DNA from 2 places in the Rhizobium sp. IY2 genome. Region 2 is predicted to be linked to the other one. Evidence: riboswitches for the same ligand, from Rfam matches in the RefSeq annotation. Region 2 holds a riboswitch; the other holds the start of a gene.

Region 1 (3,303 bases), on a different contig from region 2:
GCTGCCTGATTTCACTGCCTATCCGCCGCGTGGCCCGCATGGGTTAGGCGCCTTGCTGCTTGTCGGCCTGCTGGTCTTCCATGCCGGCGCTGCGCTCTTTCACCAACTCGTCCGCGGCGATCACCTGCGGCGGATGTGGTATGGCGGCTGAGGTCGGCTGACGAGGCGGCGAGGGTGTCTGAACCGAGAGCCGCTACGAGGAAGGCAGACACGATAAAACGTCTCGGCGCGATGCGTGCCGAGACGCTTGTCAAACGATGTTGCCGTCTGCGATGACGCTGGAGCCCGTGCCTATAGCGGCAACTGCTTGCCGGCCTGTTCGCTGACCATGTATTCGGCGTACCAGTCCGGCCAGCCTTCGTCGTGCTTGCCGCCGTTTCGCTTCTCGTGTTCGCCGTGGGCGGTTGCCGCGCGGCGCAGTGCTGCCGCAAGCTCGGTGGAAGTCGTGAATTTCGTTTCGTCGGCGTCGATGCGTCCGGGCAGCCGCGTGGTGACTTCCTGGAACAGCCAGCCGTTGCCGTCCGGATCCTTGAACGAGGCGAAGGAGCGGTAGCTGCGATGTTCGGGATCGCGGCCGGCGATGCGCAGCCGCCCGAACAGATAGGGCTCGTCCCTGCCGGCATAGACGCCGGCAGCGTCATGAAACACGTCGCTGACCTCGACGCCGCGGGCGATCAGATCGCGACGGGCAGCCTCGATATCGGAGACGACCAGGTAGAGTCCCTGGGCGGAACCCGGGGCTGCGGCAGTGACATTCTTGCCGAAGATGATCGCGCAGCCGGAGCCGGGCGGGGTAAACTGGATCACACGGAAATCGGCGTCATTTGCAAAGTCGGCGTCGAGCCGCCAACCCAAGCCGTCGTAAAAACGTTTGGCGCGGTCGACATCGGAAACGGGGATGACGACCACCTCGAGCTTGGTGTCGACCGGCTGTGATTTTGGGGTTTGCATGGGGGTTTCGCTGCGCAGTGCATTGCTCATCTTCAGCTCCATGGGGTTTGGGATGCGTTAAGAATGGCGATACATGTCAGCGGTCAGTGGACCACAGCGCGGTCGGGCCGTCGAATCAATTATTCTGTCGGATTTGGCCGGTATTGGCGGATTCCGCTGCGACACAAGGCCTGTTGCTCCGATCCGCGGACGTGTCGTTCCCCACCCTTGGGCGTGTCGTTTCCGACCCGCGGGCGTGTCGTTTCCGACCCGCGGGGTGGCAAGGTCAGTCGATCCAGTGAGGCGGCGGGTTAGTTCCCGCCGTCTTCGCTCTTGTGTTGCGGCTCATCGAGCCGCGTTCGGGAAGATGGATCCTACTACGCGGCGAGAGCGGCGCGGGTTTTGCCGATCGTCAGGGCTGCCTTTGCTGCCTCGCGCCCTTTTTCGATGAAGTGCGCACGGTAGATCTGCTTGTGGTGTTCGGTTTCCTGATACTGATGCGGCGTCAGCGAAACCGACAGCACCGGCACGCCGGTATCCATGCCGGCGCGCATCAGCCCATCGACGACGGCCTGCGCGACGAATTCGTGGCGGTAAATGCCGCCGTCGACGACGAAGGCGGCGGCAATGACGGCGCCATAGCGCCCGGTTGCGGCGAGATCGCGCGACAGCAGCGGCATCTCGAATGCGCCGGGAACATCGAACACATCGACCTGCTCGGGCGGAACGAGCTGATAGAAGCCATCAAGGGCGCGGTCGACGATGTCGGCGTGCCAGCTGGCTTTGACGAAGGCGTAGCGGGTGGGTGTCATGGTAATCTCCTTTGGCGAACAGACACATCACCCAAGGCGATCACGAACGTTCCCGACAGCCGCAAGGGCGGCAGGAACGCACGTTCTCTTTCATCCGGACTATGACCGTCGGCTCAGGCATCTCACCTGATCTGCTGACCCTTCCTTAAGAAGGCGCTCGCGGGCTCGCAATCGAAACTGCATACCGCCGGTAGGGACTTTCACCCCGCCCTGAGAACGGCGGCGACAATAGGGGGAAGGCGGCGGGCTGGCAATAGGTCGGAAATGCTTTCGTGATCGATGAATCTGTCGATGCGGATCAAGGCTCGCAAAGTGGCGGTTTCGTTTCTCCGTCGATGGCGAACAGCCGATGCCTCTTGCTGAGGATGGGCTTGCCCCTACATGCTCGGGTGAGGACATCCACGTCGGAACAACATAACGGAACAGGATACGCCGTCTTCGCCCGAGGCGGGGCAGGCGACAGCCACCATGGGAGGGAGTGATGCCAGAATCTTTCGTCGTTCACCGCGAGGCGCATATCGCGGCGCCGCCGGCTGCGGTGTTTGCGCTGATGACCGATCCGGAGAAGATCCTGCGCTGGATGGGAACGGAAGCGCAGGTAGAGCCGCAACCGGGCGGGCTCTATCTCGTCAATGTCACCGGCGCCCGCTTTGCGCGCGGCTCGTTTCGCGAGGTGGTGCCGGTTCATCGCCTTGCCTACAGTTTCGGCTGGGACGGCAGCGAAGTGGTACCGCCGGGATCGAGCCTGGTCGAGATCGACCTGATCGAGCAGGGCGGCGGAACGCTGCTGCGGCTCACCCATAGCGGCCTGCCCAGCGCCGATCAATGCGCCGGCCATGCGGAAGGCTGGGCCCATTATCTCGGGCGGCTGACCGAGGTCGCCGCCGGGCGTGATCCGGGTCCCGATCCTTTTTACGGCAGGACATGAACGGTTTTGCGCCGGCAGCAGGGTGCCCGGAAGCGTTTGCCGCAGCGGGGAATACTGCCGGCCGGCGCTGCGATCGGCTGTCCGAAAGCGCTTCTTTTGCTCCCGCAAACATGAACGCGCAGTTCATCTCCAGTTCAATTTGGCGCTCCTAAAGTGATTGCGGCTGGATTGAAATGGAGTTCTCGATGAAGGCACTTTCTATCGCGGCTGCCTTGCTTGCCGGCAGCCTCTCGATCGGTACAGCTGAGGCGATGCCGATTGGAACAATCAATGTGCAGAGCAATGTGACGAAGGTCGACTATGCCTGCGGTCGCGGCTGGCACCTGACCCGCTGGGGCGAATGCCGGCGAAACTGGCGCCGCCCGCCGCCGGTCGCTTTCTACGGTGGTCCGCCCCGCTGGGGCTGGGAACGGCGTCACCGGGATTGGGATGGCCCGCGCTGGCGCCATGAGAGGCGCTGGGATCGCGACCGTCGTTGGCGGGATGATGACTAAACGTCTCGCTTAAAGCGCGTCGCGTCAAACCGGAATCATGCGACGCGCTTTAAGTCTTTGATTTATGCATGTCGTTGTCCCAAAACCGCTGCGCACTTTTGGGCGACATGCATGAGATCGAGATGGACGAAGGCCGGAG
Region 2 (3,303 bases):
GAGATCGACAAGATGGGCATGGACTTCCGCGGTGATCCGTCCTCGGCTCTGCTCGAAGTGCTCGATCCGGCGCAGAACTCGACCTTCATGGACCACTACCTGGAAGTCGAATACGACCTGTCGGACGTGATGTTCATCACGACGGCGAATACGCTGAACATTCCAGCACCCCTGATGGACCGCATGGAAATCATCCGTATCGCCGGCTACACCGAGGATGAAAAGCGCGAGATCGCCAAGCGGCACCTGCTGCCGAAGGCCATCAAGGAACATGCGTTGCAGCCGGAAGAATTCTCGGTCAGCGACGACGCCCTCATGGCGATCAGCCAGCAGTACACCCGCGAAGCCGGTGTCCGCAGCTTCGAACGCGAATTGATGAAGCTCGCCCGCAAGGCGGTCACCGAGATCATCAAGGGCAAGACGAAGTCCGTTCACGTGACGGCCGCCAACATCTCCGACTATCTGGGCGTCCCGCGCTTCCGCCATGGCGAAGCCGAGGGCGAGGATCAGGTCGGCGTCGTGACCGGTCTTGCCTGGACGGAGGTCGGCGGCGAGCTGCTGACCATCGAAGGTGTGATGATGCCGGGCAAGGGCCGCATGACGGTCACCGGCAATCTGAAGGACGTCATGAAGGAATCGATCTCGGCAGCGGCCTCCTATGTCCGCTCGCGCGCCGTCGATTTCGGCATCGAGCCGCCGCGCTTCGACAAGAGCGACATCCACGTGCACGTGCCGGAAGGCGCGACACCGAAGGACGGCCCCTCGGCCGGCGTCGCCATGGCAACCGCGATCGTCTCGATCATGACCGGTATCCCGGTGAGCAGGCATGTGGCCATGACCGGTGAAATCACCCTTCGCGGCCGTGTGCTGCCGATCGGCGGTCTCAAGGAAAAGCTGCTCGCAGCGCTTCGCGGCGGCATCAAGAAGGTGCTGATTCCGGAGGAAAACGCCAAGGACCTGGCGGAGATTCCGGATAACGTGAAGAACAACATGGAGATCATCCCGGTATCCCGCATGGGCGAGGTGATCAAGCATGCGCTGATCCGGCGGCCGGAGCCGATCGAATGGGACGGCACGGTGGAAACGCCCGTCATCGCAACGGTCGAAGGCCTCGATGAGACGGGCGCAACCATAGCGCATTGAGTGGCCTGTGCCACATTTATGCCCCATTGGGACAAAACAGACAAAAAGGCTGGCGGAAACGCCAGCCTTTTTTGTGAAAACGTCATGTAGACGCTTGCTTTTCCTTGATTTGCAGGGCTTTTGGGTTTCCGGCGGGCCTGATGAAACCTATTCTGCGCCTAGCTTACATTTGAGTCGTTTCATACCATTTAGAAAGGGGTGGAAACATGAACAAGAATGAACTCGTGTCCGCAGTAGCCGAAAAGGCAGGACTGACGAAGTCTGACGCGGCTTCCGCTGTTGACGCGGTTTTCGACGTTGTCCAGGCTGAACTCAAGAACAAGGGCGACATCCGCCTCGCGGGTTTCGGCAGCTTCACCGTTTCTCATCGCGCTGCAACGAAGGGCCGTAACCCGTCCACGGGCGCTGAAGTCGACATTCCGGCTCGCAACGTGCCGAAATTCACGCCCGGCAAGGGCCTGAAGGACGCCGTCAACGGCTGATCTGAGATTATCCGCCAACCGGAAACGAGACCGGTTGTGCAGGATTTGAGAGGGGTTCGGCTTTGCCGGACCCTTTTTGCTTTTGGCAGGCCCTCTTGCCTTTTTGCTTTGGCTGACCTTGCTGTCGCGCGGGCTTTAATTTACGACATTTCTGTTCTCAGGGCGGGGTGAAACTCCCCACCGGCGGTAAGGGTCTCGACTCAAGCCCGCGAGCGCCTTCTCTCGCGTCGAAGCGGGGAGGGGTCAGCAGATCCGGTGCGATTCCGGAGCCGACGGTTAAAGTCCGGATGGAAGAGAATGAGTGTCGGCTGTGCGAAGGGCAGGGATCTGCCCCGTGTCGCTTGGTCGTGGCTCATGCGTCCTGATTTATGTTGGTCCCTGGTTTCGGATGAAAGACATGAATCAGACTTCCCTAGCCGCAGAGCCGTCTCGCGCCGTTGTCGGCGCCCTCTGGATGGTCCTTGCCGGCATTGCTTTTTCGCTTCTCAACGTCGTCACCCAATGGCTGACGATGACGCTTGCCTTCCCCTCGGCCTCGGCCGCCTTCTGGCAATATGGCTTCGCCTTCCTGTTTTCGCTGCCCTTCCTTCGCAGGCTCGGCCTTGCGACGATGCGCACGCGCTATCCCTGGCGTCACCTGGCGCGCGTGGCACTTGCCGCGCTCGGCGTCGAGGCCTGGGTCGCCGGCCTTGCTTCGGTGCCGATCTGGCAGGCGATCGCACTGGTGATGACCTCGCCCTTCTTCATCATTCTGGGCGCCCGGCTTTTCCTTGGCGAGCGCGTCGGCCCGGCCCGCTGGGCGGCGACCGCGGCCGGTTTCACCGGAGCGATGATCATTCTGCAGCCCTGGTCGGACGGTTTTGGCTGGGCGGCTCTCCTGCCCGTGCTCTCGGCGCTGCTGTGGGGCGCCTCGTCGCTGATCACCAAGAGCCTGACGGGCATCGAACGACCGGAGACGATCACCGTCTGGCTGCTCGTGCTGCTGACGCCGATCAATGGCGGGCTGGCGCTTGCGGCGGGCTTTGCCGTGCCGACCGGTGCAACGCTTGCCCTGTTCCTGCTGGCGGGGCTTTTGACCGCGGCAGCCCAGTATTTCCTCACACTTGCCTATGCCGCGGCCGATGCCGCCTATGTCCAGCCTTTCGACGATCTGAAGCTGCCGTTGAACGTGCTGGCCGGTTGGCTGTTCTTCGGTTATGCGCCGGCGGGTTATCTCTGGCTGGGAGCGGCTCTGATCCTCTCCGCGTCGCTTTTCATCATGCGAAACGAGATGCGCAGGGAGCGCAAACCCGCCTGAGGTGATCCGGCGAAAAATGCCGCCTCTGTCATGCCTCTGTCATGCCGCTCCCGCAGAAAACTCATGTTTCGAATATTCGACACATGGGGGATTTCATGACCATTTCATCGCGCAAGGCAGCGCTTGCTGCCGTGCTTCTCGCATCCGTCGCCTTTCCGGCCGCGGCCGAACCAGTTTTCAACCGCATCGCTTCCTTCCCGGTCGCCCAGAACCTGCCTGATGACAAGGACAAGCTGTCGGTCAGCTCCGCCGAAATCATCACTGCGACCGACGACGGCAACACGCTGATCTATAGCGACAGCCCGCTCGGCGCGATCGGCTTCATCGACATCACCGACGCCAAGGCTCCGAAAGCCGGCGGCGCTGTCATGATGGACGGTG

Evidence for each region. Region 2 has a riboswitch for FMN ahead of ACMUVN_RS15060 (DMT family transporter). Riboswitches for the same ligand answer to the same signal wherever they lie in the genome.
Region 1: another riboswitch for FMN. It lies ahead of ACMUVN_RS02845 (6,7-dimethyl-8-ribityllumazine synthase); the one in region 2 lies ahead of ACMUVN_RS15060 (DMT family transporter).

Annotation. Positions count from the first base shown of each region.
Region 1 is NZ_JBLKNU010000001.1:594,164-597,466, forward strand. It holds gene ACMUVN_RS02835 (cytochrome b) at 1-151, shown strand, start outside; gene ACMUVN_RS02840 (VOC family protein) at 292-981, opposite strand; gene ACMUVN_RS02845 (6,7-dimethyl-8-ribityllumazine synthase) at 1,308-1,742, opposite strand; FMN riboswitch at 1,821-1,964, opposite strand; gene ACMUVN_RS02850 (SRPBCC family protein) at 2,224-2,670, shown strand; gene ACMUVN_RS02855 (GCG_CRPN prefix-to-repeats domain-containing protein) at 2,856-3,164, shown strand.
Region 2 is NZ_JBLKNU010000003.1:293,092-296,394, forward strand. It holds gene lon (endopeptidase La) at 1-1,143, shown strand, start outside; gene hupB (DNA-binding protein HupB) at 1,350-1,625, shown strand; FMN riboswitch at 1,775-1,928, shown strand; gene ACMUVN_RS15060 (DMT family transporter) at 2,023-2,922, shown strand; gene ACMUVN_RS15065 (esterase-like activity of phytase family protein) at 3,018-3,303, shown strand, end outside.